Regions from separate parts of the Kitasatospora sp. NPDC047058 genome, predicted to be linked through region 3. Evidence: riboswitches for the same ligand, from Rfam matches in the RefSeq annotation. Region 3 holds a riboswitch; each other region holds the start of a gene.
What was found. Region 3 has a riboswitch for cyclic di-AMP ahead of ABZ885_RS00965 (M23 family metallopeptidase). Riboswitches for the same ligand answer to the same signal wherever they lie in the genome.
Positions count from the first base shown of each region.

Region 1: linked by a shared signal. The riboswitch ahead of ABZ885_RS11410 (glycoside hydrolase family 16 protein) and the one ahead of ABZ885_RS00965 (M23 family metallopeptidase) in region 3 are both predicted to bind cyclic di-AMP.
Region 2: linked by a shared signal. The riboswitch ahead of ABZ885_RS05980 (transglycosylase family protein) and the one ahead of ABZ885_RS00965 (M23 family metallopeptidase) in region 3 are both predicted to bind cyclic di-AMP.

Region 1 is NZ_JBEYVJ010000054.1:14,229-24,333, reverse strand. Features, by position in the region: gene ABZ885_RS11450 (FHA domain-containing protein) at 1-257, opposite strand, end outside; gene ABZ885_RS11445 (carboxymuconolactone decarboxylase family protein) at 423-1,580, opposite strand; gene ABZ885_RS11440 (TetR/AcrR family transcriptional regulator) at 1,904-2,455, shown strand; gene ABZ885_RS11435 (SDR family oxidoreductase) at 2,611-3,375, opposite strand; gene ABZ885_RS11430 (TetR family transcriptional regulator) at 3,710-4,330, shown strand; gene ABZ885_RS11425 (alpha/beta hydrolase-fold protein) at 4,592-5,734, shown strand; gene ABZ885_RS11420 (MoaF N-terminal domain-containing protein) at 5,853-6,182, opposite strand; gene ABZ885_RS11415 (lipase) at 6,334-7,770, shown strand; cyclic di-AMP (ydaO/yuaA leader) riboswitch at 8,049-8,213, shown strand; gene ABZ885_RS11410 (glycoside hydrolase family 16 protein) at 8,216-9,469, shown strand; gene ABZ885_RS11405 (hypothetical protein) at 9,574-10,105, opposite strand, start outside.
Region 2 is NZ_JBEYVJ010000024.1:19,239-29,343, reverse strand. Features, by position in the region: gene ABZ885_RS06020 (histidine kinase) at 1-1,123, shown strand, start outside; gene ABZ885_RS06015 (response regulator transcription factor) at 1,131-1,856, shown strand; partial or broken gene ABZ885_RS06010 (phosphatase PAP2 family protein) at 2,004-2,228, opposite strand; gene ABZ885_RS06005 (hypothetical protein) at 2,125-2,445, shown strand; gene ABZ885_RS06000 (hypothetical protein) at 2,821-3,417, shown strand; gene ABZ885_RS05995 (MazG family protein) at 3,627-4,655, shown strand; gene ABZ885_RS05990 (SDR family NAD(P)-dependent oxidoreductase) at 4,744-5,169, opposite strand; gene ABZ885_RS05985 (cytochrome P450) at 5,493-6,782, shown strand; cyclic di-AMP (ydaO/yuaA leader) riboswitch at 7,009-7,178, shown strand; gene ABZ885_RS05980 (transglycosylase family protein) at 7,180-8,097, shown strand; gene eno (phosphopyruvate hydratase) at 8,476-9,762, shown strand; gene ABZ885_RS05970 (septum formation initiator family protein) at 9,896-10,105, shown strand, end outside.
Region 3 is NZ_JBEYVJ010000003.1:50,166-60,270, forward strand. Features, by position in the region: gene ABZ885_RS00935 (sensor histidine kinase) at 1-103, opposite strand, end outside; gene ABZ885_RS00940 (SpoIIE family protein phosphatase) at 252-2,546, opposite strand; tRNA gene ABZ885_RS00945 (tRNA-Ile) at 2,703-2,776, shown strand; gene ABZ885_RS00950 (TetR-like C-terminal domain-containing protein) at 2,834-3,406, opposite strand; gene ABZ885_RS00955 (alpha/beta hydrolase) at 3,457-4,284, opposite strand; gene ABZ885_RS00960 (YiaA/YiaB family inner membrane protein) at 4,412-4,702, opposite strand; cyclic di-AMP (ydaO/yuaA leader) riboswitch at 4,948-5,106, shown strand; gene ABZ885_RS00965 (M23 family metallopeptidase) at 5,119-5,979, shown strand; gene ABZ885_RS00970 (hypothetical protein) at 6,043-6,915, opposite strand; gene ABZ885_RS00975 (GNAT family protein) at 6,958-7,539, shown strand; gene ABZ885_RS00980 (sensor domain-containing protein) at 7,653-8,369, shown strand; gene ABZ885_RS00985 (hypothetical protein) at 8,455-9,342, shown strand; gene ABZ885_RS00990 (hypothetical protein) at 9,278-10,105, opposite strand, start outside.

The DNA of each region.
Region 1 (10,105 bases), on a different contig from region 3:
TGCTTCCGGAGCACCCGCCGGCCGTTCACCCTGGTGCCGTTGGTGGAGGACAGGTCCTCCACGGTGGTGTGCCCGTCGGTCCGCGACACCTGGGCGTGGCGCCGGCTGAGCCGGGGATTCAGCAGCTGGATCTGGCAGGCGGTGCCCCGGCCGACCAGCAGCGGTTCATGGTCGAGTTCGTAGACCTGGCCACGGACCTCGTCCGGGCTGTCGACGACGAGACGTGGTAAGGCCCGATCCTGCGAAGGCGGGTTCATGGCACTACCTCCTGCCGGATGCGACCGGCGAACCGGTGAACCACCGGGGGCGGGGATGCGTGTCGCCCGCCCGCCGGCTCGGGTGCCTTCCCCTCCAGTAAAGGCCATATCAACGCCGCCGCACACCCCCGGCCGGCCTCCGGAACCGGCCGGTCGGTGCAGTGGTCACGCAGGGGAGCCGGACCGTGCCCCAGCGGTGATCCAGGACTCCACCCGCACGGTCGCCGTGATCGCGCCGAAGGCCAGCACCCGGGTCAGCTCACCGTCCGCCCGGCCCCTTTCGGCGGCCCGGTCCGCTCCGGCTGCGTGATCCGTTGCGGCTGCCCCGTCCGTTGCGGCTCCCTGGTCCGTTCCGGTTCCCTGGTCCGGGCCGTGGCCGTCCGCCGCCCGCCGGGCGGCGCGCCAGGCCGCCACGTCGGTTTCCGTGATCCGGTACGGCGCCAGCGCGGCCAGCAGCGCCAGCCGCGCCGCCGGGCGCTCGCCGGGCGGGACCTCGGCGTCTGCCAGCGCGGCTCCCACCGGGTCGCCGCCGAGCGGCGGGTGGCCCCCGTCCCACGCGGCGACGGCGTCGAGGACGGCGGCCCGGCCCGCCTCGCCCAACAGGTCGCCACCGGCCGAGGCGGCTGCCCGCAGAGCCAGGTAGGCGGGGCCGACCGGGCCCTCCCCGGCCCACGCGGGCACCGGCCCGGCCGGGGCCGGTCCTTCGAGGACGGTGAGCCCGGCCCCGGCCCCGGGGTTGCGCCGGGCGGCGTGTCCGACCGCGAGGGCGGCGGCCCGGCGGACGTGCCGGGAGCGGCGCAGCGCGCTCGGCAGCAGCGCGTTCTCGTCGAGCAGCGAGGTGACCATCCGGTTGATGAAGTGGGTGACCAGCGCGGTGCCGACGAACTCGGGCGCCAGTGCGGGCGGGAACGGCGGCTCGGCGAGGAGCGGGCTGCCGGGGGAGCGGGTGGCGGCCGCCCAGGCGAGCAGGTCGGCGTGCTGCCGGCCGTCCGGTGTGCGGCCGGCCCGGGCCGCCTCGGCGAGGTCGTGGTCCCCGGCGCCGTGGGCGAGCAGGGCGTGCGCCTCGGTGCAGAACGGGCAGCGGTTGGCCAGTGAGACGGCGCTCGCCACGGCCTCCTTGTCGGCGCGCGGCGCGGTGCCGACGATCTCGGCCTCGCGCAGCAGGGCCCAGGTGCCGGCCAGCACCCCGGGGGCCGGGGAGAGGCTCATCAGCGGGCCGTCGGCGAGCAGGAAGTCGGTCTCCATCTGCGCGTACACGGCGGCGACCTGGCCGGTGGCGGACTTCTGCGCGACGGGGGTGGTGTGACGGTAGGGCCTGGACATGCGCGTTCCCCTCCTGATGGCGATGCCTGGGGCGGTATTGCAACTCTGTGTTGCGATACCGTGAGCGTGTCACGCCGAATGCCGTAACGCAACTGGGAGTTGCAATGTCTGCCGAATCCTCTTCTCCCGGCGCCGACGGGGCGCCCGATGCCGACGGATCCGGCGCGCGCCCCGGCGCGGCGGAGCCTGCCCCGGAGCACATGCCGCCGGGGGGTCCTGCCCCGGGAGACCTGCCGCCGGGAGACCTGCTGTCGGGAGACCTTCCTTCCGGCGGCCGGCATCCGGCGCCCGGCCGGCGTCCGACGGTCGGGCGGGGGGAGAAGGTGCGGGCGGCGGTCCTGGCCGCGACGCTCACCGAGCTCTCCGAGATGCGCTACGCCGCACTCACCGTCGAGTCGGTCGCCCGGCGGGCGGGCGTCCACAAGACCACGGTCTACCGGCGCTGGAAGGACCGGGATGCGCTGATCGTGGACGCGCTGGCCGGGCAGATCGCGGCGGACATCCCGATCCCCGACACCGGCACGGTCGAGGAGGACCTGCGGCTGCTCGCCCGTGGCCTGGCCGGGTGGCTGCGCGGGCCGTCCGGCGCGGCGGTGCTCGCCGTGATGCTCTCGGAGGCGGTCGAGGCGCCGGGGATGGCCGAGGTCCGCTCACGGATCTTCGACGACCGGCTGCGCCGCGCCGAACCGATCGTCACCCGGGCCGTCGCGCGCGGCGAACTGCCGGAGGGCATCGACCCGGCCGACGTGATCAAGGCCCTCGCGGCGCCCCTCTACTTCCGGGTGCTCATCACCGCCGAACCGGTCGACGATGCCGCCGCCGACCGGGCCGTGACCGCCGCGCTGGCCGCCGCCCGGCACGGCGGGCTGGGCTGACGGGCGCCCGCCGGCCCCGGATGCGCCGGGGCCCGCGGCGCTCGGGGGAGCGGCGCGGGCCCGACGCGGCCGTGCCGGGGGCCGTCCGGGGTGCGTCCGGGCGGTGATCCGGACGGTGATCCGGAGGGAGGTCCGGGCGGCGGCCCGGCCGGGGGTCACATGTGGGTGCCGCCGTCGATCCGGATCTCGGTGCCGGTGACGAACGCGCCGTCGTCCGAGGCCAGCATGGCGATCACGCCCGCGACCGTCTCCGGCCCGGCGAAGCCCTGGCCCAGGGCGGGGGCGAGCTTGGCCAGCAGGCTGAAATCGGTGTCCGCGGGGAGGCCGGGGTTGTTGGTCATGCCGCTGTCGATGCTGCCGGGCGCGACGCACACCGCCCGCAGGCCCTGCTTGGAGTACTCCGAGGCGATGGCGTGCGTGAAGGACTGGATGCCGCCCTTGGTCGCGGCGTACGCGGCCATGTAGGGGTGGGCGAAGCTCGCCGACGTCGAGCTGAAGTTGACCACCACGCCCTTGCCGCCGGCCAGCAGTGCGGGCAGCGCCTCGCGGGTCACCAGGAACGTGCCGGTCAGGTTGACCGCGATCAGTGTGTTCCAGAACTCCAGGCTGGTCTCGTGGGTGTGCGAGGAGCGCAGGATCCCGGCCGCGTTGACCAGGACGTCCAGCCCGCTGAGGCCCGACACGGCCCCGGCCACGCCGGCCCGTACGGCGGCCTCGTCCGAGATGTCCAGCACCGCGGTCGTCAGCCGGCCGTCGGTGCCGTCGGCGGCCGCGCGGTCCAGCGTCGCCTTCAGGCCGTCCTCGTTGACGTCGATCGCGACGACCCGTCCGCCCTCGGCGAGGATCCGGTGCACGGTGGCCTGGCCGATGCCCGAGCCGCCGCCGGTGATCAGGACGTTCCGTCCGCTGAAGCGCTCCATGGTGGTACTCCGTTCGTTCGTGGCCTCGCGACGTCTTCCGTGGTGTCGCGACCGCGCTGACACGGTACGCCGAAGTGGCACGACGTGCCAATAAGGCGCAATGCGCCACAAGGGCGCGCCGTGTCAGCGGTCGCGTTGTGCCAGGGGGCCGCGTTGTGCCAGGCGGTCGCGTCGGGTCAGCAGGTCGTGTCGTGCCAGGCGGTCGTGGCGCGTCAGGCCTCGGCGGGCGGGTGCGACACCCCGCGCCGTCACGGCAGGCCGTGCCGGCCCGGCAGTCCGCGCCACCTCGGCACGCTGCGTCACCGCACCCGTTCGTCCGCGTACGCTGATCACCGTGACCGGACGCCCCACCCTGAACCAGCGCCGCCGCGACGCGACCCGGCTGGAGATCGCCCGCACCGCCGCCGCACTCTTCGCCGAGCGCGGCGCCGAGGCCGTGACCGCCGAGGAGATCGCGCTCGCCTCGGGCATCTCGCTGCGCACCTTCTACCGCTACTTCTCGGTGAAGGAGGACGCCGTCGCCCCGTTGCTGGCGGCGGGCGGACGGCGCTGGGTGCAGCTGTTCGAGGAGAGTGCGGCCGGGCTGCCGGTACGCGAGGCACTGGAGCGGTCGGCCGCCGAGTCGCTGACACCGGCCGACGACGCCGCCATCGAGGCCATGCACTGGACCCGCGACCTGCTCCGGGACCCGCGCCTGGACGACGTGTGGCAGCGGGTGCACGCCGACTCGGAGGAGCGCCTGCGCGGCGTGATCGCCGACCGCTGTCCACCGGGGACGGACCAGCTGGAGATCCGGCTCGCGGCGGCGGCCGCCACCACCGCCATCCGGGTCGCGCTGGAGGAGTGGGCGTTCTCCGACGCCCCGAGCGCCGGTCCGGGCTCGCCCCAGGAGCTGGGTGCCCGGTGCATGCGCGAGCTGACGGCCGGCCTGCGCCTCTGGGCCCTCGTCAGCTGATCCTGCGCCACCATGCGCATCCGCGGGCCCTCTCGTGTCATACCTGCGGACCGTGTCGGTCCCCCGATACCCGCTGGTCGGCGGGTCCGGGGGGCCTTCGCGGACCGATAGGCTTGTGGATCGCGCCTCGGCGACGGTGTCCACTGCGGGAGAGGGAACCGGGGCGGCCGTCCCGGATGTCCCAGGGCATGGCCCGGCTAGGGCTGCCGGCCGCCGGGCGCAGGGGCGGGGGGACGTTCGAGGCGTGGGAGCAAGCAGGACATGGGTCTGACGAGCCACAAGGTGTTGGCGCTGACCGTATTGATCGCCGTCGTGGTGATGGCCGGCACGGTCTGGCTGTGGCCGAGGCTGGCGAAGAAGTCCTGGCAGGCGGTGCTCGGCCGGATCGGTGCGCTGCTCGCCACCCAGCTCGCCGTGCTCGCCGCGCTGGGTCTGGTCGCCAACAACTACTTCGCCTTCTACAGCAGCTGGGACGACCTGCTCGGCACCGGCGACAACGGCCCGGTCGTCATCCAGAACAAGGCGGACGCCTCGGGCCGCCTCCAGGTGGAGACCATCGGCCAGGCCGCCGTCCAGGGCGGCGGGGCGCTCGGCCGCGACCCCAGGCAGTCCGGCGAGATCCGCGAGATCCGGATCGACGGCGCCACCACCCGCCTCTCCACCGAGGGCTACGTCTACCTGCCGCCGCAGTACTTCCAGCCGGAGTACGCGCACAGGCAGTTCCCGGTCGTCATCATCTCCACCGGCTTCCCCGGCATCGCCAAGAACCTGGTCACCCGGCTGAACTACCCGGGCGCGGCGCTCAAGCTGCTCCAGGAGGGCCGGATGCAGCCGACCGTGATGGTGATGGTGCGTCCGTCGCCCGCGCTGCCGCTGGACACCGAGTGCGAGGACATCCCGGGCGGCGCCCAGTCGGACACCTACTTCACCAAGGACGTCCCGTCCGCGATCCAGGCGAGCTTCCGGGTCTCCCCGGCGCCGCAGGCCTGGGCCTTCATGGGCAACTCGACCGGCGGCTACTGCGCGCTCAAGCTCGCCATGCGCCACCCGGACGTCTTCCCGACCGCCGTCTCGCTCTCCGGCTACTACAACGCCGCCGACGACCCGACCGTGCCGGACCTCTTCAAGGGCAGCGAGCAGCGCCGCCACGAGGCCGACCTGATGTGGCGGCTGAAGAACCTGCCGCAGCCCGCGGTGTCCGTGCTGCTCGCCGGCACCAGGGAGGGCGACGGCGACTACCGGCGCGACACCGAGTCCTTCGTCGGTGCCGTGAACCCGCCGATGAAGGTCTCGTACAGCATGCTGAAGACCGGCGGCCACAACTTCGAGACCTGGAGCAAGCTGCTCCCGTCCTCGCTGGAGTGGCTCTCCCAGCGCCTCGCCGTCCCGGGCCAGCCGGTCTGACCCCGGGCCGGCCGGGGCGGCGCCGCCGCTGCCGCCGTCGCCCCTCCGGTCCCGGACGTGAAACGCCGGGCCGCTCACCCGTGGGGGTGAGCGGCCCGGCGTCCTGCTGTGCGGAGCCTCAGGCCACCGGCTCCAGCGTCCCGGTGTGCAGTTCGCCGACCCTGCCGCCCTCGCCCTCGTACGTCCAGAACGCGCGCACCGTGAGCTTGCCGAGGTCCATCACGTGGCTGACGGTGATGCCGCTCTGCTCGGTCCAGCTGACGAAGTACAGGTCCGGGCCGACCTCGGCGACGTGCAGGGTGACGTCCTCCCACTGGCCGGCCGACTCGCCGAGGCCCTCCCAGCGCAGCCGCTTGCCGTCGGCCGAGTAGGCGTTGCGGAAGGCCGCGCCGTTGTCGACCTGGAAGAGGTAGGTGCGGCCGGCGAAGCCGGGCAGGGGCGCGGTCATGGCGGGACGGGTCCTCGTCTCTCGTGGTGCGGCACGGAACCGCGCAGGGACTCCAACCTATCCGACCGGATGACCTCCGGGGTGGACTTGTCGACACCTCGCCACGGCGCGGGCCGCCACGCCGCCCGCCGGCCGGGTGTGACCCCGGCACATGGGCGCCCCGATGGCCCGGCCGTACGGTGCAGGCTCCTGGCCGCCGGGGGCCGGCCTGATCCTCGGTCCGAGCGCTCCGGTCAGCCCCTCCGGCCCCGTCCGGCCTCCGCCCGCCCGTGGACCCGCCCGCCCGTGGACCCACCCGACCAGGGAGCCGCCCGATGAGACGCCCGTCCGCCACGCTCGCCGCCCTCCTCACCCTCGCCGCGCTCCTCCTCGGCATCCCGCCCACCGCCTCGGCGGGCCCCGCCGCGCCCGCCACCGCCGCCCTCACCCTGGAGGCCGCCTTCCCCGCCCCCGGCCACGGCTGGGCCACCGTCGAGCGCTACCTCGACACCACCCGGGCTTCCGCGCCGAGCAGTACCCGCCCGGCGGCCGCGGCGACCAGGACGGCGCCCGACTCGGCTACTTCGGCGGCGTCCGCCGGCCGTTCTCCGGACGCTTCCTGCTCTACTCCGCCGCAGGCTGGGACGCCGGCAGCCGCACCACCCCCGTCCTGCTCGTCCACGGCGCCAACGACAACGCCGACCGCGCCTGGGCCGCCCCGGACGAGACCGGCACCTGCGGCGCCACCGGCGGTGCCGCCTGCCCGTCCACCGGCCTCGCGCAGTACCTCGCCGCCGGCGGTCACCGGGTCTTCGCGATCGGCTTCGCCCACCAGCAGGGCGACAACCTGCTCCAGGCGCAGGCCGTCGGCGACGCGATCGCCCTGATCCGCGCCCGGCTCGGGGTGCCGCAGGTGGACGTGGTGGCCTGGAGCAAGCGCGAGGTCGCCGCCCGCGCGTACGTCTCCTCGGTGCGTCCCTCCTGGGGCCGGGCCTACGCGGGCGACGTCCGCCGCCTGGCCACCCTCGGCGGCCCGAACGGCGGTCTCGACTACGTGTACGCGCACGGCTGGGCGTTCTCGCTGGCCACCTGGCCGGCCTGCGGCGGCACCGCCGATGCACCCTCGCCGCACCTGTTCATGACCTGCTACGGCACGTACACCGCGCAGCCCTGCCTCGGCGTACTGCCCACCGGCGGGTACGACTGCTACCCGGGCCAGCGCCAGCTGCTCGCCCGCTGGGACGGCAGCTACGGGGTGGACGGCACCGCCCAGGACTGGTGGACCACCTACTACGGGGGCCAGGGCCTCTACACCGCGGGCCAGGGCATCCAGGCCGCCATCGACGCCGGCTCGCTGATCGGGCCGCTCCAGCGGGCGGGCATCCCGGCGGCGGTCCGGACCTACCTGCTGGCCGGCGGTTCGGCCGACATCCCCGGCGTGCTCAACGAGAACCGCGGGCCCGGCGACGGGATCGTCTTCACCCGCAGCGCGCTGGACACCACCGGGATCGGCACGGTCGGCGGCACCCGGCTGCTGGGCGGGCTCAACCACCTGGAGCTGGCCTGGGCGCCCGACGCGATGAGCCAGGTCGCCGCCTGGCTCGCCTGACCGCCGGCCCGCCTGGCCGCCCGCCCGCCCGCCTGACCGTCGCGCTGCCCGGCCACCGCGCCGCCCGGCCGCTGCGCCGCCGCCCCGCCGTCCGTCCGGACGGGCTCAACTGATCAACTTCGCACGGCCGTTGATCAACTCCGCCGCTCCCCGGTGTGACCTGCGCGACAACACCCGCCGTCGAGTTGTCGCGTCCCGGACGGCCTGCCTAGCCTGCTCGGACGTCCGCTTCGCGGACCTCCGCCGCCGGGACGCCGAGTCCTGTCCACCCGCCGGCGGGCAACCGAGCACCACAGCGGACGGGAGCGGGGGACCCAGGTCAGTGCCAGGCCCGCGCGCTCCCGCGCCCGGGTCGCGGCTAGGGGTGAAGCCGCTCCACGGGCGGCCGGGCAACCTCAGCCCGAACCCGACAGCTCACCTCGCAGGCGTCGCAGAGGACACTGCCATGCAGAAGCAGCCTGCCCGGCGCACCCCGCCGCGCCACGCCCGCCCCTCCCGCCGCGGCCGCAACGCGGCCTTCGCCGTCACCGGCGCGCTCGCCATCGGCGGCGCCGGACTGTTCGGCGTCCAGGCGGCGACCACCGCCCAGGCGGCGACGCCGACCGTCACCCAGGACAAGCTCACCCCGGCCACCATGGTCGCGGGCCAGGCCACCAAGGCCTCGCTGACCGTCCACTCCTCGGCCTGCTTCACCGCCAAGACGGTCGGCGTCGGAGTGCGCGACGCGGCCGGCCACGTCCTCGACTTCCCGGGCAGCGCCACCAACGCGCAGATCTGCCCGAGCGGCCTGTCGGTCACCACCGGCTCGCGCACCCTGCCGGCCGGCACCTACACCCAGTTCGGCTTCTGGCAGGACCTCGGCGGCACCTGGCACAACCTGCCCTCGCGGCAGCTGGCGGTCGCCGCCGCTGCCGCCACCCCGGCGCCGGCGCCGGCCCCCGCCCCGACGTCCGCCCCGACGCCCGCCCCCACGGCGACCGGCACCACCCCCGCCACCGCAGCGCCCGTCGCCGGCAAGAAGCTGACCTGGTCGGACGAGTTCAACAGCCTGGCCCTGGGCTCGCGCTGGACGGCCGACAAGAGCAGCTCGTACCACTACGGCGACCACAACCCCAACGACAACAAGCTCGACTGGCTGAACAAGAACAACGTCAGCGTCTCCGGCGGCGCCGCCACCTTCACCGCCAAGCCGGGCACCCACACGCTGGAGAACGGCAAGCAGTCCTGGGACACCGGCCTGCTCACCACCGAGTACTCCACCGAGGGCTTCAAGGTGAAGACCGGCGACTACGTCGAGACCCGGGTCAAGCTCCCGGCCGGCACCGGCGCCTGGCCGGCGCTGTGGACGTGGAACGGCACCAGCGGCAACCACGGCGAGATCGACACCTTCGAGTACCACGCGGACAACGCGAACCTGCTGGAGCTGACCAACCACATCAACCCGGACCACAAGTACGTCACCGACGCCAAGTCCATCGCCCACGACCAGTGGGTCACCGTCGGCACCCAGTACGGTGCCACCTCGGTCGACTGGTACATCAACGGCGTGAAGGTCTTCTCGGACGGCAAGGGCGTCGGCGCCGACTGGTCGGCGTACCTGATCCTCAACCTGTCCCTGAGCGCGGGGCAGTACCACCCCGCGCCGCAGGGCACGGCTCCGATCACCTTCGCCGCGGACTACGTCCGCGTCTACCGCTGATCCGCGGCCTCTGCTGATCCGCCCACCGCTGATCCGTTCACTGCTGATCCGCCGCCGCTGACCGCCTCCACCGCCGGTGGGGCGCCCGCCCCCGGGCCGGCCCCCTACCGCGCGGCGGTCGCGACGACCGGGATCTCGAACGGCTGCTTGTTGTTCGCCTCGTTCCCGTCGTCGTCGCCGCGCACCGCCACCCAGCCCCCGGTCAGCGTGCCGGGGGCCCGGACGGTGGTGTCGAGCCGGACCGGGACCAGTGCGGTCGCGCTCCGGAGCGCGCCCAGTCCGGCCGGGAAGCTGCAGCGCACCCGGTGGCCGTTCTGGAACACGTAGCAGTTCTCCGGGAAGAACGGCTCCTCGGGCCGCACCCCCGCGGGCAGGGTGATCACCACGGTGAACGGGGAGGCCGTCCGGTCCGGGCCGCCGTTGGCGACGAAGGCGTGCACCGTGGTGGTGCCGCCCGGCGCGGCGGGGTCCGCGTCCATCCGGACCACCTCCAGGTCCGAGCGGGACGGCGCCGCCGGCACCGGCACGGGTGCCGCCGGTGCTGCGACCGCCGTCCCCTGATCGGCCCCGGCCGCTCCCGGGTCGCCGTCCGGGCAGGCCCATGCGGACCCCGCGGCCAGCGCCGCCAGGGCGCAT
Region 2 (10,105 bases), on a different contig from region 3:
GCGGGCCGGCTGGGAGAGGGCGGAGCGGCTGCAGCGTGAGCAGCAGCTGGTGGCCGAGCAGGCCCGGCTGCGTGAGCGGGCTCGGATCGCGCAGGACATGCACGACGCCCTGGGGCACGACCTGAGCCTGATCGCCCTGCGGGCAGGGGCCCTGAAGCTGGCTCCCGACCTGGCGCCGCCGCATCGGGAGGCGGCCCAGGAGATCCGCGCCGGTGCAGGGGCGGCGGTGGAGCGCCTCGCCGAGGTGATCGGGGTCCTGCGGGACGAGGCGGACGACGCGTCCGCCCGCGGCCCCGCCGACGCGGGTGTCGCACAGCTGGTCGAGGAGTCGGCCGCGGCGGGCCTGGACGTCCGGCTGATCGTCACCGGTGCGCCCGACGCTCTGCCGCGGGCGGCCGAGCACGCGGCGTACCGGGTGGTCCAGGAGGCACTGACCAACGCGGCCAAGCACGCTCCGCGGGCGCCGGTCACGGTCCGGGTGGCCTACGCGTCGGACGGCGTCCGGATCCGGGTGGTCAACGGCCCGCCGCCGGTGGGCCGGCAGGCCGCGAGCCCGGAGAGCCCGGGGACGCCGCCCGGTGGCGGCTGCGGCCTGATCGGCATGGCCGAGCGGGTCAGGCTGGTCGGTGGCACCCTCCGTCACGGTCCTGGCGTCGACGGCGCGGGCTTCGAGGTCTCCGCGTACCTGCCGCGCTCCGGTGCCCCTGCCGCTCCGGCTCCCGGCCCCGGTCCGGTGTCACCGGCCCGCGAACTGCGCCACGCCCGCCGCCGGGTGGGCCGGATGCTGGTGGCGACCGTGGTGGTGCCGCTGGCCACCGTGCTGGTGCTGATGACCGTCCTGCGCGGCTGGACGATCTACACCGCCGGCCGTGCCGTTCTGGACCCGGCGGACTACGCGCTGCTGCGGGTCGGGCAGGACCGGGCGACGGTGCAGAGGTTCCTACCGGATCGTCAGTTTCCGTACCATCCCGAGGAGGGCAACCCGCCGCCCCGGGGAGAAGGAGTGACGTGCGAGTACTACGCGATCACGGCCGAGCCGTTCCACAACGACCGTTCCGGGGACGCGTACCGGCTCTGCTTCCGGGGGGACGTGCTGATCTCCTTGGACGCCTTGCTCTCGTGAGCGCCGGATGAGCGGCGGGGACCGGCCCGCGCGGACCGCACCGGTCCGGGTGGTGATCGCCGACGACGAGCCGATGGTCCGCGCCGGCATCAGGGCGGTGCTCGCCACCGACCCGGGCATCGAGGTGGTCGCCGAGACCGGGGACGGCCGGGAGGCCGTCGAGCTGGTGCGGCGCCACCGTCCGGACGTCGCCGTGCTGGACATCCGGATGCCTGGCACGGACGGCATCACCGCCGCGGCCGAGATCCGCCGGACCGGTGTCGCCACCGGGATCGTCATGCTGACGACCTTCGGCGAGGACGACTACATCCTGCGGGCTCTCGGCGGTGGCGCCCATGGGTTCCTGATCAAGTCCGGCGAACCGGAGGAGCTGATCGCCGGGGTGCACGCAGTGGCGGACGGCGCCGCCTACCTCTCACCCAAGGTGGCCGCCCGCGTGGTCGCCCACCTGGCGTCGGCCGGGACCGGCGGCCCGGCCGACCGGAGCGCCACCGCCCGGGAACAGGTGGCCGGGCTGACCTCCCGGGAGCGGGACGTGCTCGCGCTGGTCGCGGCCGGGCTCTCCAACGGCCAGATCGCCCGCCGGATCGGGGTGGTGGAGGGGACCGTGAAAGCCCATGTGAGCTCCGTCCTGGCGCGGCTCGGCGTCGCCAACCGGGCGGCCGCCGCCGTTCTCGCGCACGAGGCCGGCCTGACCCCCGGCGGAACGTGCGCGGGCGGTCCGCGCACCTGAGACCGGGGGCCGCAGCAGCAGGGGCCCCAGGACGCGTCTGCCGGCCGACGCGGTCACCGCAGTCGTGGCGAGCGGTAGCAGGGCCACGACCGCGGCGGCCGTGACCGTTCCGCCCAGGACGGCGCCGGCGACCACGTCGTGCGGGTAGTGCACGCCCGCGGCCACCCGCAGCGCGGCGGTCACCAGGCCGACCGGGACGGCCACCAGTGCCCAGCGCGGGCGCAGCAGCACCAGGCCGGTTGCGAGGGCTGCAGCCAGCGTCGCGTGGTTGCTGGGGAACGACCAGTCGCCCGGCGGCGGGCACTCGGCGAGGGCCGACCGCACGGACGCCGGGCCGGGCAGCGCCCGGCAGGGCCGCTCCTCGTCGATCACCACCTTCAGCACCTCGCTCGCCCCGTACGCGAGCACGGTGCCGAGGCCGGTCAGCGAGACCGCCGCGATCGGGCGGGCGGCCCGTCGCCGACGCGCCGTCCACCAGCAGAGCGCCAGCAGCAGCCCCAGCGCCAGCAGGCCGGCCTCGGTCGCCGGCTCCGGCAACGAGGCCAACCAGGCCGGGGCATCGGCGACGGCCCCGGTCACCTGCCGGTAGCCGACGGCGGACGGACCGTCGACCACCCGGACCGGTGCGTCCCGGTCGCCGCGGGCCGGCGCCAGCCACCCGACCACGCCCGTGCCCGTCGCGAGCAACGCCACCGCGGCGGCCACGCGGGTGGCCGTGCCCGTCGGCGTGGCCGGTGTTCCCCTGACCGTTCTCCTGACCGTGTTCGTCATGGCCAGGACGGTAGGTCGGGTGGGCGGGTCGCCACCCGACCCGAAAGGCAGGGGTCGACCTGGACGATTGTCAGGGTTGACATCCGGCGTGCTCCGCGCGGGTGACCCGTTCGGGCCACGGTCCGCGCGACACGCCCCCGCCCGCCCTACTCTCGGGACATCGCTCGGCCCGCCGCCACCCCGGAGACCAGCCATGCACCGTCGGACCGTCGTCGCGGGCGTCCTGCTCGCCGCCTCGGGGCTCACCGCCTGCGGGGGCGGCGGGCTCACCGCGGGCACGGCGGCGGTGCTGGACGGACGGCGGATCCCGGTGCGCGCGGTCGAGGCCCGGGTCGCCGAGCTGCGGGACCCGGCCGGCAGCGCCTCGGCGGACGCTCGGCAGCAGCCGGACGGTCCGGCGCGGCGGGCCGTCGCCGACCTGGTGCTCGACGCGGTGGTCGTCCGTGCGCTGGCCGACCACGGGCTGACCGTGGGCAGCGGTGAGGTGGCGGCGGCCCGCGCGACGGACGAGGCGCGGTACGGCGGGGCCGGGGCGCTCGCCCGGGCACTGGCCGCGCAGGGCGTTCCGGGCAGCGGGATCGACGACTACTACCGCCGCCGGCTGGGCATCCGCCACCTGGCCGCCGCGGCGGGCCAGGACGCCGACACCCCGGCGGGCGACGCCACCGTCCGCCTCGCCCTGGCCGACGCCGCCACCGCCCTCCACCTCCGCATCAACCCCCGCTACGGCAGCTGGAGTCCCATCCAGGCCGCCCTCCTCCCCGACACCCCACTCTGGCTGGCCCCCTGACCGGCAACGCCGCACGGGAAGCCGGCCCGGCCGACTTTCTGGCGCAGGCCGGGTGGGGCTTGGGCTGCTGGGGGGCGGCTTCTGGTGCGCGGGGGGTGCGGGCTGGTGCGCACGGGAAGTCGGGCCGGCCGACTTTTGGCGCAGGCAGGCAGAGCGAGGGGGTTGGTGGGAGGTCGGCCGGGCTGGTGGGGGGCGGGTAGGTTCGAGGTGTGACGAATCTTCCGGGCGCGAAGCTGATCCTGCTCACCACTACCCACCGGGTGGCTCCCGGGCTGTTGGCGTGGCCGGCGTGGGAGGCGCTGCGGTCGGCCGGGCGGGTGCTGGCGGGGGATGCCGGGAACCCGCAGGTGGCCGCGGTACGGCAGGCCGGGGTCGAGGTGGAGATCGTGCCGCCCGGCTCGGCTCCGGCGCTGGCGCGCCTGCTGACCGGGCAGGCCTCGGAGGCGGGCCCGACGGTCTGGCTGGGCAGCCCGGACGGTGACCCGGGGCTGACCGACGCGCTGGCGCGCCTCGCCGTGGAGCACGCGGGCGAGGTGCCCGAGATCGAGGTGCTGCCGGGCTCGTACGACCTGCCGGGCGCGCGTCTGCTGGACCTGGCCTCGGTGATGGACCGCCTGCGCTCGCCCGGCGGTTGCCCCTGGGACGCCGAGCAGACCCACGCCAGCCTGGTGAAGTACCTCGTCGAGGAGTCGTTCGAGCTGGTCGAGGCGATCGAGGAGGGGGACCGCGAGACGCTCCGCGAGGAGCTGGGCGACGTCCTGCTCCAGGTGTTCTTCCACTCCCGGATCGCCGAGGAGCACCCCACCGACGCCTTCTCGATCGACGACGTGGCCGGCGACATCGTGGACAAGCTGATGTACCGCCACCCGCACGTGTTCGGGGACGCCGAGGCCGCGGGCGCGGCCGAGGTGGAGGCGAACTGGGAGGCGCTGAAGGCGGCCGAGAAGTCGGACCGGGAGTCGGTGCTGGACGGCGTGCCGGCCGGGCTGCCGTCGCTGGCGTACGCGGCGAAGCTGGTGTCGCGGGTGCGCCGGGGCGGGGTCGCGGGCGTGCCGGACGCGCCGTACGAGCTGCCGGCGGAGCTGACCGCGGAGTCGGCGGGCACCCTGCTGCTCGCCGTGGCGCAGCGGGCGCACGACGCGGGGGTGGACGTGGACGCGGCGCTGCGGGCGGCGGCACGCGGCTACCGGGACGCGGTCCGCGCCGCCGAGGGGCTCAAGCCCGACCGGCCGGAGTAGGCCGGACGGCCGGAGCAGGCCGCACACCGGGAGCAGCCCGACCGGCCGGAGCCGCCGGTCGCCGGGGCAACGGGTCCGGTACGGCGGGTCAGACCGCCGCGGCGTCCTCCACCGGACGGCGCTGCGGCGGCACCACGACCTCGCCGATGGCCTCGCCGACCAGCGCGAGCAGCTCGGCGAGCCGCTCCAGGTCGAGGTGGTCGGGCAGGTCGGCGAGCGAGATGATCCGCTCGCCGTCGGGGCCGGCCACGCAGAACAGGTCGATCGGGCCGAGGTGCTTCTCGGCGGTGTCGACCAGGGCGGCGATGTCGCTCGGGCGGCGGATGTCGCCGCAGACGCCGACGACCGGGCAGCCCGGCCGGTCGAGCTCGGTGGCGAGGTCCTCGGCGACGCCCTCCCGCTGGTCGGCGACGAGCACCCCGGCGGCGCCGGCGGCGGTGAAGCGGCGTGCCAGGTCGGCGCCCGACCCGCCGTCGAGTACCGCGATGACGACGACTGCCCCGGTGACCCGCATGGTGCGCTCCTCCCTGTGGGCGGCTCCGCACAGGCGCCCACGTTTTGCTTTGCGGAGGATCGTAGGCAGGTCCTGACCCTCCGCAACAGGGATTACCCCGCAGGTGACCAGGCTCACTCCTGCCGTCCCGCGGAACCCCCGGGACCGGCCCCGGCGGGCCCGCCCGAACCGAGCCGGGACGCACGCAGGACTGCACGCAGGAGCCGAACCCGCAGCCGCACCCAGGAGCCGCACCCGCGGCCGCACGCGGGCCCCGCACACGTCACCCGACCCGGACCCGCACCCGGACCTGCGCCGGGATCCCCACCGGATACCGTCGACCCATGCCAGTTCAGCCCGATTCCGCCCGCCCGCCGCTCTTCACCTGGGAGTTCGCCGCCGACCCGTACCCGGCGTACGCCTGGCTGCGCGAGCACGAGCCGGTGCACCGCACCACCCTGCCGAGCGGGGTCGAGGCCTGGCTGGTCACCCGGTACGCGGACGCCCGGCAGGCGCTCGCCGACAGCCGGCTCTCCAAGAACCCGGTGCACCACAGCGAGCAGGCGCACCGCACCGGCCGGGTCGGCATCCCGGGCGAGCGCCAGGCCGATCTGATGACGCACCTGCTGAACATCGACCCGCCGGACCACACCCGGCTGCGCCGGCTGGTGTCGAAGGCGTTCACGCCGCGCCGGGTGGCCGAGTTCGCGCCGCGGGTGCAGCAGCTCACGGACCGGCTGATCGACGGCTTCGCGGCCCGCGGCAGCGCCGACCTGATCCACGAGTTCGCCTTCCCGCTCCCCATCTACGCGATCTGCGACCTGCTCGGCGTGCCCGCCGAGGACCAGGACGACTTCCGCGACTGGGCCGGGATGATGATCCGGCACGGCGGCGGGCAGCGCGGCGGCGTCGGCCGGGCGGTGAAGCGGATGCGGGCGTACCTCGCGGAGCTGATCCACCGCAAGCGGGCGGACCTCGGCGACGACCTGATCTCCGGCCTGATCCGGGCCAGCGACCACGGTGAGCACCTGACCGAGAACGAGGCCGCGGCGATGGCCTTCATCCTGCTGTTCGCCGGCTTCGAGACGACCGTGAACCTGATCGGCAACGGCACCTACGCGCTGCTGCGCAACCCGGGGCAGCGGGCGCTGCTGCAGGAGTCGATCGCCCGCGGCGAGAGCGGCCTGCTGGAGACCGGGATCGAGGAGCTCCTGCGCTACGACGGGCCGGTGGAGCTGGCCACCTGGCGCTTCGCGACCAGCCCGCTGACCATCGGCGGGGTGGAGATCCCGGTCGGCGACCCGGTGCTGGTGGTGCTCGCGGCGGCGGACCGGGACCCGGCGCGGTTCGCCGACGAGAACACCCTCGACCTGGCCCGGACGGACAACCCGCACCTGGGCTTCGGGCACGGCATCCACTACTGCATCGGCGCTCCGCTGGCCCGGCTGGAGGGGCGGGCCGCGCTGGCCACCCTGCTCACCCGGCTGCCCGATCTGCAGCTGGCCGAAAGCCCGGACAATCTGCGCTGGCGCGGTGGTCTGATCATGCGTGGACTTCGTGAACTTCCGGTCGAATTCAGCCCGGAGCAGAAGGCCGGGAACGCGTCCGCCGAGGCTTCCGGCACCTCCGGCTGAGACTGCGACACGCTGACGGAGCGTCGCCAGCACGTCCTTTCGCGGGGGTTGAATCACCATCAAACCGGACATATCGCCTTCGTTGGCAGACGATCGACCACGCGCCGTAATTTCTGTGTGATATCGGCGATATGAGCTTGTGATTGGTAAGAGGATCTGTCTACTCTCCGTTCAGTTCGCAGCTGCGAACCTCGTGCGCGGAACGCCGAATCCTGCCCGCCGCGTCACGGGAAACCGACCAGACCCTGGGCAGGGGCGGGGGAACCAGGTTTGTTGCCGTTTCCCTACGGCTTGGGGTGAAGCCGCCCGAGCGGAATCGATTCCGCACGCGGCGGCCGGGCCACCTCCCGGTCCGAACCCGACAGCTCACCTCGCAGGCGTGCGGAGAGGGACCTTCATGCTGTTCGTTGGAACTGGCCGTCACCGTCGTCGCACCCAGGCCGAGAAGGCCATCGCCGTCGCGGGCGTGGCCGGCGTCGGACTCGCGATGCCGATCCTCACCGCCGCCGGCGCCTCGGCCGCCCCGGTCTCCACCTGGGACGCAGTCGCCCAGTGCGAGAGCGGCGGGAACTGGAGCATCAACACGGGCAACGGCTTCTACGGCGGCCTGCAGTTCACCTCGGGCACCTGGAAGGCGTACGGCGGCACGTCCTACGCGCCGCAGGCCAACCAGGCCAGCAAGGCCCAGCAGATCTCGGTCGCCGAGAAGGTCCTCGCCTCGCAGGGGCCGGGCGCCTGGCCGGTCTGCTCGCAGAAGGCCGGCCTGAGCAAGGGCGGCGCCCCGGCCGCGGTCGACACCTCCACGGACTCCAAGCCCGCCGCGCACCAGCCCGCCGCGCCGAAGCCGGCCCAGAAGCCCGCCCAGCCGAAGCCCGCCCAGTCGAAGCCGGCCCAGCCCGCCCAGTCGCAGGCCCAGAAGCCCGCCGCCCAGCAGTACGCGCAGCCGCAGGCCCAGCAGCAGGCCCAGGCCCCGGAGTTCTCGGGCCACGCCGGCTGGGACGCCGACGCGAAGGTGTACTGGTACCAGAACGACGGCGGTTGGTACTGGACCAGCCACCCGGGCGTCTACCAGCAGTACGCGGGCCAGTCCGCGGGCCAGCAGGCCCCGGCCGCCGCGCAGAGCGCCCCGGCCGCGCCCGCCGCCCAGCAGCGCTCCGGCCACGGCTACACCGTCCAGTCCGGCGACACGCTGGCCGGCATCGCCGCCGCCCACGACGTCTCCGGGGGGTGGCAGACGCTGTACGACGGCAACCGCGGCACCGTCGGCGCCGACCCGAACCTGATCCTGCCCGGCCAGGTCCTCAACCTCGGCTGATCCGGCGTCGGCCCGGGGCCGGGCCAGGCCGACGCCAGCCCGGACCGCCGCTGACCGCTGACCGCTGGCCGCTGACCGCTGACCGCGGCCGACGCCGCCGACCACGACCAGCGCCGCCGACCGCGGCCGCAGCACGTCCGCGAGCGCGCCGACGTCACGAAGGGGGCCGGATTCGGCCCCCTTCGTCCGCATCTGTGTGCCTTCCACCGGGCAACCAGGTGAACTACCGGTGGGTAGAGCGGCCACACGCTGAGACGGGGCCGAGGTCAGCGTGGCCCCGAGAGCCCGTGCGGTTAGGCTCTGGTCGTAACGACTCCGCAATCGTCCGGCCGGCAGCACCCATCGTCAGCCGGACCTGCTTCCGCTAGGAGATGCCTCGTGCCGTCCATCGATGTCGTCGTAGCCCGTGAGATCCTCGACTCGCGTGGCAACCCCACGGTCGAGGTCGAGGTCGGCCTCGACGACGGCAGCACCGGCCGTGCCGCTGTCCCCTCGGGTGCCTCCACCGGTGCCTTCGAGGCGCTGGAGCTGCGCGACGGTGACAAGAACCGCTACTTCGGCAAGGGCGTGGAGAAGGCCGTCCTGGCCGTCATCGAGCAGATCGGCCCGGAGCTGGTCGGCTACGACGCCACCGAGCAGCGCCTGATCGACCAGGCCATGCTCGACCTGGACGCCACCCCGGACAAGTCCTCGCTCGGCGCCAACGCCATCCTGGGCGTCTCGCTGGCCGTCGCGCACGCCGCCTCCGAGGCCAGCGACCTGCCGCTGTTCCGCTACCTGGGCGGCCCGAACGCGCACGTCCTGCCGGTCCCGATGATGAACATCCTCAACGGCGGCTCGCACGCGGACTCCAACGTCGACATCCAGGAGTTCATGATCGCCCCGATCGGCGCGGAGTCCTTCTCCGAGGCCGTCCGCTGGGGCGTCGAGGTCTACCACACCCTCAAGGGCGTCCTGAAGGAGCGCGGCCTCTCCACCGGCCTCGGCGACGAGGGCGGCTTCGCCCCGAACCTGGACAGCAACCGCGAGGCCCTGGACCTCATCACCGAGGCCATCCAGAAGGCCGGTTACGTGCCCGGCCGCGACATCGCGCTGGCCCTGGACGTGGCCGCCTCCGAGTTCTACAAGGACGGCGCCTACCAGTTCGAGGGCAAGGCCCTCTCGGCCGCCGAGCTGATCGAGTACTACGCCGAGCTGGTCGCCGCGTACCCGCTGGTCTCCATCGAGGACCCGCTGGACGAGTCGGACTGGGACGGCTGGAAGGCCATGACCGTCAAGCTGGGCGACAAGGTCCAGCTGGTCGGCGACGACCTGTTCGTCACCAACCCGGCCCGCCTGGCCAAGGGCATCGAGACCGGCACCGCCAACGCGCTGCTGGTCAAGGTGAACCAGATCGGCTCGCTGACCGAGACTCTGGACGCCGTCGAGCTGGCCCAGCGCAACGGCTACCGCTGCATGATGTCGCACCGCTCCGGCGAGACCGAGGACGTCACCATCGCCGACCTGGCCGTCGCCACCAACTGCGGCCAGATCAAGACCGGTGCCCCGGCCCGCTCCGAGCGCGTCGCCAAGTACAACCAGCTGCTGCGCATCGAGGAGATCCTCGACGACGCCGCCGAGTACGCCGGCCGCGGCGCCTTCCCGCGGTTCCGCTTCGCGGACTGATCAGCCCGCAAGTACGAGGGCTGACACACACTGATCGCACCGGTGCCCCGCCGTTCACCCCGTAGGGTGGACGGTGGGGCACCGGCGCGACCAGGAGGGGAAACGGGAGATGGCAGGCTGGAGGATCCCGGGCTTGGCGGCCCGGCCTCGCTTCACGAGCCGGGCGACCGTCCTCGTCCTGGTGCTCTGCTCGCTGGTGGCGATCCTCGCCTACCCGACGCGGCAGTTCATCTCCCAGCGTTCCGAGATCTCCGCCCAGCGGGCGAAGGCCGAGCACGCCCGGCAGCAGGTCGAACAGCTGCGCCGGGAGAAGGCCCGCTGGCAGGACCCGGAGTACGTCAAG
Region 3 (10,105 bases):
TGTTGCGACGGCGCTGGGTGGCGGAGACCGCGCGGTAGCGGGCGGCGGCCACGAGGGCGAGGGCGGCGAACAGGCCGGCCGCCGTTGCGCACCACTGAGTCATCGTCACGCGGCGAATTCTAGGGTGATGATCCTACGAAGGGGTGAACGGATCTCGCCATGTGACCGGATCTCGTCAATATCCCGTCAATACGGCGTCAATCAGACGTCCTTCGGCCCCGACCGGCCCTTCTGCCGCCCGCCCCCGGGCGCTACCGCGCCGCCGCCACCCGGTGCAGCAGCAGGAGCGCCACGTCGTCCGGGCGCGAACGGCGCTCGGTCACGTTGAGGGTGAGCAGATCGGCCAGCCGCTCCAGGGCCGGCCCGGGGCCGATCCGGACCGGGCCGGCCTGCCGGGCCCAGAGCTCCAGCCCGCCCAGCATCCGCTGCACCGACTCGTCGTAGTCCTCCGTGCGGTCCTCGACCAGCCCGTCCGTGTACACCAGCAGCGTCTCGCCGGCCTCCAGGCGGCCGGCCGACAGCTCGTACGGCACCCCCGGGTCCACGCCCAGCGGCGGGCCGCCCGGCAGGTCCAGCTCGACGGCCCTGGCCCCGGCGGTGATCCGCACCGGCGGCGGGTGCCCGGCCCGGGCCGCCCGCAGGGTGCCGTCGGCCGGGTCCAGGGTGAGGTAGAGGCAGGTGGCGAAGAGGTCGGTGTCCAGCCCGGAGAGCAGCCGGCCGGTGCGGGCCAGCGTGGCCGCCGGGTCGTGCCCGTCGGTGGCGTACGCCCGCAGGGCGCTGCGCAGCTGGCCCATCACCGCGGTGGCCTCGGCGTTGTGGCCCTGGACGTCGCCGATCACCAGGCCGATCCTCCCGTCCGGCAGCCGGAGCAGGTCGTACCAGTCGCCGCCGATCTGCATGCCCTCGGTGCTGGGCAGGTAACGGGCGGCGCTGGCGATCCCGGGCAGCCGCGGCAGGGTGCGCGGCAGCATCGCGCGCTGCAGCTCGGTGGCCCGGTGGTGGTGGGTGTCGTACAGCCGGGCGCGCTCCAGGGACTGCGCCAGGACGCCGGCGAACGCCGAGTAGAGGGTGCGGTCCTCGCGGCCGAAGACCCGCTCGGTGGCGAAGGTGATCAGGCAGGAGCCGACCTGCCGCCCCGAGGCGACCAGCGGCAGCACCGCCCAGGCGGCCGGGGCGAGCGGTCCGTTCCCGTCGCCGCGCCCGCCGGTGCCGCCCGGTTCGCTGAACAGCGGGGCCGAGCGGGCCAGCGAGCGCTGCATCACGCCCTCGGAGAGGTCGGCCAGCCGGGTCAGCTCGGTGCGGCGCGGTCCGCCGTAGACGGTGTGCGCGACGGGCAGCAGCCGGCCCTCGTCCACCAGGTCGAGCACGATGCCGGCGGCGCCGAACGCCGGGCGGGCGATGTCGGTCACCGCGGTGGTGACGTCCCGGACGGTGATCGCGCGGGACAGCGCCCGGGTGAGCGCCAGCAGCAGCGCCGAGCGGGCCCCGGCTGCCGCCGTGGCGTCGTCCGGCGCGTCGGCGGGCGGGCGTTCCCCGGCGGTTCGGGCGCGGTCCCGGTCGGCGAGCAGCCCGGCGATCCGGACCGGCCGCCGGTGCACGTCCAGCATCACCTCGCCGGTCTCCTCGATCCGCACCACGCCGCCGCCCTGCCGCAGCACCCGGTACCTGATCCGGTACGGGCCGCCGGTGGCGAGGGCCTCGGCCAGCGCGGCCTGGACGTCCGGCAGGTCCTCGGGGTGGACGAGCCGGTCCAGGTCGGGCGGGCCGGCCGGGGCACCCTCGGCGGGCTGCGGCCGGCCCACCACCCGGTAGGCCTGGGCGTCCCAGTAGGTCTCGCCGGTGACCAGGTCGCGTTCGAAGGCGCCGTGCCCGGCGGAGCGGACGGCGAGCGAGAGCATCGGGTGGGCCAGTCCGGCGGCCCCGTCCTGGTCGCCCCCCGCCGTCCCGGCACCGGGGCCGGGCCGGACGCCCCGGGGCACCCGGGCCTCGGCGTGCGCGTGGTCCAGCAGGTGGGCGAGCCGGTGGGCGCAGGCGTCGGCGAGCGTCTCCAGGACGTCCAGGTCGCGGCGCGGGACGGTGCCCCGGTGGGCGAGGGCGAGGGCCAGCACTCCGGTGGGCTGCTCGTCGACGATCATCGGCAGGGCGATGACGGCGACCATGCCGGTGCCCATCCCGGTGTTGTGGTTGGGGTAGTCGGCGCTGGTGCGCTCGGGGCTGAGCAGGTAGGGGCGGCGCAGCCGGAGCGCCATCGCGGCGGGGAGGTCGCCGGCCGGGTCGACCACGCCGTAGCGCTCGTGCGCCCAGTCGGGCAGGCCGTGCGAGGCGGTGAGCCGGAGCATGCCGGCGGGGTCGAGCAGGTAGAGCGCGGATCCCTCGCCGGTGATCCAGCCCGGGCCCTCGGCGAGGACGGTGCCGAGGAGTTCGGCGGCGCTGGTGCAGGCGAGCAGTAAGCGGACGCAGCGCATGGCGCTGCGCGCGGTGGGGCTGCTGCGCGGCGTCCGGCTCTCGTCCTCGGAGGGGGGAAGCCACGGCGAGGACAGGTCCATGGGATCCTCCGGCGGTGTCTTATCGGACACTCAATTCTTAATACCTTATTTCTCCGGGCGTCGAACGGCGGCCCATGCGTCGCACCGGTCCCCGGGGGGCCGGCCGGCCGCGGGCAGGACCTGGTCCCGCGGTCGAGTAGACTGTGCTGTCGGCGCGGGCCTATAGCTCAGACGGTTAGAGCGCTTCCCTGATAAGGAAGAGGCCACAGGTTCAAGTCCTGTTAGGCCCACCGCGTCGAAGGGCCCGGAGCGATCACGCTCCGGGCCCTTCCGCATGTCCGGGCCGGTCAGGGGCTCTTCGGCCAGTCGCGCAGGCCGTGGGTGAGGACGGCGATCAGCCGGTCCTGGGTGTCGCCGAGGTCCTCCGCGAGCCGGAACGCGCCGCCGATGGAGAGCGAGGCGAAGCCGTGCGCCACCGAGCGGACGGCGCGGGCGGCGTGGATCGCCTCCGACCCGTCGAGGCCGTACCCGCGCAGCACCGCGATGATCACGCCGACCAGCCGCGTCGCCGCCCGGGTGAGCTCGTCGTCCGGCTGCGGGGCCTGGGGGAGCGCGTTGTAGCGGTGCGGGTACTCGGTGGCGTAGCCGTGGTAGGCGCGCAGCACGGCGGCGACGGCGTCGTCCCCGCCGCGGCCGACGGCGGCCTCGGCGAGCCGGTCGGCCAGCTCCTCGGTGACCCGGACGGCGACCAGCCGGCGCAGCTCGGCCAGTCCGCCGCTCACGTGCTTGTACAGCGAGGGGGTGGCCACCCCGGCCCGCGCGGCGACGGCGGCCAGGGTGAGGGCCTCGGGGCCCTGCTCGTCGATGAGGGCGAGGGCGTGGCCGACGACCTGCTCGGGGGTGAGTCCTACGCGGGGCATGGGGCGGTTCTCCGTGGTTGCGGGGGCGGGGACGGCGGCAGGACGGGCGGTCAGGCCAGCTCGGCGAGGAACGGCAGCAGGGCGTCGGCGGTGGCCTGCGGGTGGTCGGCCATCGGGTAGTGGCCCGCGCCCTCGATCATCACCTTGCGGGCCCGCAGCGCGGCGGCCTGCCGGTCGGCGACCAGCTCCGGCTTGGGGAAGTCGGGGTCCTTGCTGCCCATCACGACCAGGGCCGGGCAGCGCACGGCCGCGGTCCAGCCGGTGGGCGCGGAGTCGCCGCGGACGTAGCCGCGGGTCGCGGTCCTGCGGCCCGGCGTGCGCATCGCGGCGACCAGTCCGTCCACGTACGCGTCGAAGTCGGCCGGCTTGGCGGTCGGGTAGGCCATCCTGCGGTGGTAGAGGCCCCAGAACGCGGGCGAGTGCACCAGCAGCGCGCCCATCGCGGCGAACATCGCGCGCTGCAGGGCGTTCGGCGGCAGGTTCTCGACGAAGGCGTCCAGCAGGACGATCCCGGCGACCCGCTCGGGGGCGTCCCCGGCGACCTTGACCACGGTGGCGCCGGTGTACGAGTTGCCGGCCAGGACGGCGCGCTCGATGCCGAGGTGGTCGAGCAGGGCGAGGACGTCGGTGGCGATGGCGGCGGGCGAGTAGTCGTCCCAGACGATCGAGGACTCGCCGAAGCCGCGCAGGTCCATGGTGATCACCCGGTGGCCGGCCGCGGTCAGCAGCGGGCGGAGGTGCCGGTAGGCGGCCCGGCTGTCCAGCATCCCCGGGACCAGGACGACCGGGAGGCCCTCGCCCTTCTCGGTGTCGTCGTAGGCGAGCCGACCGCCGGTGACGTCCAGGTACTGGGTGGTGGGGGCGGTGATGCCGGACATGGGGGCCTCCTGGGTCCGCCGGGGCTCGGGCGTCGGCGGTGCTGCCGACACCCATAAAGCTAAGGCTAATAGCCTTAGCCGTCAAGCTATCGGCAGAATCCGAATTCGGGGCGCCGGTGGGTGCCGGTCAGACCCCGTCCACCTTGAACGGGTCGTGCTCGGTCAGCAGCTTCTCCAGCCGGGCCTGGTCCACCCGGGTGACGATCTCGGTGGTCTCCTGCCGGTCGCGGATCACCTTGGCCAGGGTGAACGAGGAGGTGACGGTGTAGAGCAGGCCGAGCCCGAGGAAGGCCCGGGTCCAGCCGCCCACCGGGAGGTAGGCGATCCCGACCGCGAGGGCGGTGCCCGAGAGCGCGAAGGAGAGCACGGCCTGGACGAAGTACGCGGCCGTGGTGCGTGACTGCATCGGTGCGTTCATGGCGCCAGGATGGGCCGCGCCGGCCGGGCCGCACATGAGTAGGAGTACTCAGAAACGGGGTCGTTCGTTGACCTCCTATCACGTTCGGTAGTGTCAGTTGGAGTCAATCGCCCCAAAACGCCCATCGAGTGGCGTAAGGTCCGAGCTGGCCCCGGTCGTCCCACGCGGACGGCTTGGAATCAGGGGCTCCTAGGATTAACGTTTGATAACGCAGCGCGGTCCTCAACGCCGTACCCAGACGGCACCGTGCGCCGTCGCCTAATCCCGCCGGCCGGCCTCCGGGCAGGCCAGGGAGCCGGGGAACCACGTTCCTTGGGGTGAATCGGCCGGGCCCAGGCCCAGCCGTAGGAGACCTTCCTGCTCCGAACCCGTCAGCTAACCCGGTAGGCGCGAAGGAAGGAAAGGAGCGCGCCTCCGTGGCGTCGACGCACTCTCCGGCACACCTGCCCGGCTCCACCGCCGGCACCCAGCTGCTCGACAACCCGTGGCCGCCGGCCCACCCGGGCGAGTACGGCGGGGCCGCCGACGAGGCCGCCCCGCAGACCGCCGAGGCCAACCGGCACCGGATGCCGCGTCAGACCCGCGGGACCGCACCGCTGCTCGGCGTCACCGCCGTCGCGGCCACCCTCGGCGCCACCGGCTTCGCCTCCGCGACCCCGGCCGCCGCACCCGCCGTCGAGGCCCCGGACGAGACGCCGGTCGCCCTCTCCGCCGACCCCGGCCTCGCCCTCGCCGCCCGGATCCAGCAGCAGGCCGACAGCCAGCGCACCGCCGCCGAGGAGACCGCCCGCGTGCAGGCCGCCAAGGAGGCCGAGGCCAAGCGCGCCGCCCAGCAGCAGGAGGCCAAGCACGCCGCCGAGGAGGCCGAGAAGGCCAAGCTCGCCGCGATCAACCTGCCGGTGCGCGACTACAACCTCTCCGCCCACTACGGCCAGAGCGCCTCCTACTGGGCCCACCTGCACACCGGCCTCGACTTCGCCGCCGACACCGGCACCCCGGTGTACGCGGTCGGCCAGGGCACCGTCACCTCGGCCGGCTGGGCCGGCTCCTACGGCTACCGGATCGTCGAGACGCTGCCCGACGGCACCGAGATCTGGTACTGCCACCTCTCCTCGATCATCAAGGGCTCCGGCAGCGTCGTCCCCGGCCAGCAGCTCGGCAAGGTCGGCGCCACCGGCAACGTCACCGGCCCGCACCTGCACCTGGAGGTCCGCCCCGGCGGCGGCGCCCCGGTCGACCCGGAGACCTGGTTCGAGCAGCGCGGCATCACCCCCTGACAGCCCGTGGAGCCCCGGCCGCCGCCCCCCGCGAGGGGCCCCGGCGGCCGGGGCCCGCCACGCTCACTCCGCCGGCAGCTGCGCCAGGTACGCGTCGATCTCCTCCTGCCCCGGCTCCGGCGCCAGGTCCGGGAACTCCGCCACCAGCAGCCGCGGCAGCCCCGGCAGCGTCCACGCACCGAGCAGGTCCAGCGCCGCCTCGGCCGCCGCCTCCTCGAACGCCCCGAAGTCCCCGGCCAGCTCCTCCGGCATCGGCCGGCCCAGCGCCGTCAGCTCCGCCAGGTTGCGGTAACTGCGCCGCATCAGCCCCTGCTCCAGCAGCCGCCGGGCCCCGTCGGTGGCCATCCCGACGCTCAGCATCCGGGCCGGACCCCAGCCCTCCTCGTCCAGCTCGTCCAGCCACCCCGCCCCGGCCATCGCCTCGTACGCGGCCCGGCGCTCCTCCCCGGACAGCTCCCGGAACGCCGCCAGCCACTCCCGCACCGCCGCCCCGTCCGCCACGTCCACGCCGTGCGCGTGCAGCAGCAGCGCGTACAGCCGGGGCCAGGTCACCAGATCGGCCCGGCGCAGCAGCCCGGCCGCCACCTCGCCCTGCCACTCGGCCTCGGCGTGCAGCCGCTCCTGCCGCTTGGCGTTCAGCCGCTTCGCCGCCCGCTGGTGGTCCACCAGCAGCCGCACCGCCTCGCCGTACGCCAGCGGGTCCTGCTCCGGCGCGGGCTGCACGTACAGGTGGAGCCGCTCGACCAGCAGCTGCTCCACCGCGTCCGAGGTCAGCTCCGGCCAGCCCTCGTGCATCCTGCCCTCGCCCAGCTCCAGCAGCGCCAGCACCGCCCGCAGCGGCTCCGCGGCCACCGGCGGGCGGCCCTCGGCCTCCGCCCAGGCGAGCAGTTCGGCGGCCTTGGTGCGCGGGGCGAGCCGCAGGTCTTCATCGTTCATGTCACGTACGGTAACCGCAAAGCCCGGGTAGGGTCGGCTGACATGGTCCCCGTCCGACTCACCGGCCCCCGCCTGGCCATCCGCGAGTTCCAGCACACCCCGGGCGACGTCGACGCGCTGCACGCGATCTTCGGCGACCCGGAGGCCACCCGCTACCTGCCCTTCGAACCGCACGACCGGGAGCACTGCGCGGACCAGATCGCGCAGTACCTGGAGGAGGCGCTCCAGGAGGAACGGACGGTCTACCGGCTCGCCGTCACCCGGCGCGCCGACGCGGACGACCCCGCCGACGCCACCCCGATCGGCAACGCCGCCCTCACCCTCGGCGGCCGGCGCTCCGCCGCCCTCGGCTACGCGCTGCGCCCCGACACCTGGGGCAACGGCTACGCGGGCGAGGTCACCGCGCTGCTCTGCGACTTCGCGTTCGGCCCGCTCGGCCTGCACCGGCTGGCCGCCCTGGCGGACGTGGCGAACACGGCCTCCGCCCGGGTGCTCACCCGGGCCGGCTTCCAGCGCGAGGGCCGGGTGCGGCACGACGTGTACCGGGGCGGCACCTGGCACGACTCCTTCCAGTACTCGCTGCTCGCCGACGAGTGGCGGGCCGGGGCCGGACAGGGGGGTTAACCCCACCCCCGGTCCGCCGGGGAACCGGATGTCCGCCGGCCCGTGCCTTTGACAGCCTGGTGACACCCGCCCGACCGGCACCCGCCGCAGACCTGAGGACCGAGGCCCGGCCAATGAGCAGCACCAGCCAGAGCATGCAGCGCGACGCGTACGACCGCCACGAGGGCGCTCTCCGTACCCAGGAGCCGCCGTACGCCTGGCGGGCGCCGTTCTCCTCCTACTTCTACCGGGAGCTGGGCTTCACGCTCACCGGGCTGCCGGTCGCCCTCGCGGGCTTCGCCTTCGCCGTCCCGCTGTTCAGCCTCGGCCTCGGCACCGGCGTCACCGTCCTCGGCCTGCCGGTGCTGGCCGCGCTCACCGCCGGCGCCCGCGGCTTCGGCCGGCTGGAGCGCTCCCGGACCCGCAGCATGCTGGCGCTGGACGTGCCCGGCCCGGCGCCGGTCCGGGTGGAGCGGCCCGGGACCTGGGGCGGGATCACCGCCCGGCTGGCGGACGCGGCCGGCTGGAAGGCCGTGCTGTACCAGGTGCTGATGTTCCCCTGGGCGGTGCTGAGCTTCTCGCTGTCGCTGGTCTTCCTGCTGCTCGGCTGGTCGTTCGCGCTCTACCCCGTCTACCACTGGGTCTTCCCGACCTACACCGACTGGCCGGGCTACCGGGTGTTCGACTACACCGACGGGCACGGCGTCCAGCACGCCTACTACGTCGAGTCGCCGCTGCAGATCGCCGGGATGTCGCTGGTCGGGCTGTTCTTCGTCTTCCTCACCCCGCAGCTGGTGCGCGGTCTGACCAACGTCAACCGGCTCGCCGTCCGGGGCCTGCTCGGCCGCTGACCGGCGGCGCCTCCCCACCGCCCGGTCCCGCCCGCACCCGGACGCCCCGGATGCGGGCGGGGCCGGCCCGTGTTCCGATGGCCGGATGGCAGCCCCCACCGCCGGTGCCGCCCCCGTCGCCCGGGCCACCCCCGTCGCCCGGGCCACCCCCGTCGCCCGGGCCACCCCGGCCCGCTCCGCGGCGGAGCAGGCCGGCGTCCTCGTCACCTCCCGCCCGCTGGACGAGTACTGCAGGCTCTTCGGCCTGACCCGGGCCGGGCTCGCCGCCCTCCCCGGGCCGCTGCTCGACTGCCCCGGCGGCGCGGCCGGCCTCGCCGCCGAGGCCCGCGAACTGGGCTGCCACGTGATCGCCACCGACCCCGCGTACGCCCGGCCCGCCCCCGAGGTCGCGGCCCGGGCCCTCGCCGCCCGGGAGACGATGGCCGCCGCGATGGCCGCCCGGCCCGACCTCCACCCCGCTCCCCGCCGCCACCCCGGCGACCACTACCTGCGCAGCTGGGACCGGGCCCGCCGGCTGTTCACCGCCGACGCCGCGGCCCATCCGCAGCAGTACGTGGCCGCCGCGCTGCCCCGGCTCCCGTTCGCCGACGGCACCTTCGCCCTCACCCTCAGCGGGTACCTGATCTTCGCCTACCCCGAACTGTTCGGCCCCGACCGGCAGCTGGCCGCGCTCACCGAACTGGTCCGGGTCACCGCCCCCGACGGCGAGGTGCGGGTCCACCCCCTGAACGACGGCACGGGCCGCCGCTGCCCCCACCTCGACGCGCTCCGGCACGCCCTCGGCGAGCGGTGGATCGCCAGCGAGGTCCGCCGTGTCGCGCCCACCGGCGCCGACCGCCCCCGCCGCGTCCTGGTCCTGCGCCGCGCCGACCACCGCCGGCGGGCCGCCGCGGAGCCCCGGGCGGAGCTCAGGCGTCCTGCCGGGGCCCGTCGGCCGGACCGGGCTGCCGGGGGAGGCCGGGCTGCTGGGTGAGGTCCGACTGCTGGGGGAGAGCCGCCTGCGGCGGGACGGCCGTCGTGTCCAGGCTGGAGAGGATCTTCTCCGCCAGCCAGCTCCGGTCCGAGCCGTACGGGATGCCGTCCGGCGCCATCAGCCGGCCGGCCACCGCCCCGCGCAGCCGCTGCGCCTCGGCGGCCGGCAACCGGGAGAGCAGGCCGCGGGCGGCCAGCAGCGCGTGGTACTGCTCGAAGCCCGAGCGCGGCTGCTCGATCGCCTCCACCACGCTGGCGAGGTCGGCCAGCGCCGGGTCGCCCTGCATCAGGGCCAGCGCCTGGATCCGCCGGCCCTCGGAGCCGTCCGCGAACAGCTCGCGCACCTGGTCCGCGGTGAGCGCCGACCGCCGCGCCGTCGAACGGACCTCGGCCACCACGCTCTCCGGCCCGGCCGCTGCGCTCGGCGGCAGCTGGCCGGCCAGCTGCTCCGGGCGGTCCACGCTGCCGCCGAGCAGGCCCAGGTGCTGCATCGCCCGCACCCGCAGGTCGTCCGCACCCACCTTGTCGCCCTTGCGGTCCCGGTCCTGGCCGGCCAGGAAGAGGTCCAGCGCCTGGTCCGCGTCGGAGAGCACCTGCGGCAGCATCAGCCGGGTCACCAGCCAGCCGGCCAGGAAACCGGACACCAGGAAGTACAGGACCAGCGCCGCCGCGAACGGCTCCGCGCCTTCGCCGCCGCCCAGCGCGGGTGCCAGCGCCGACCCGAGCCGGTGCAGCCGGTCGCCGAGCGACCCGAGCTGGGTCAG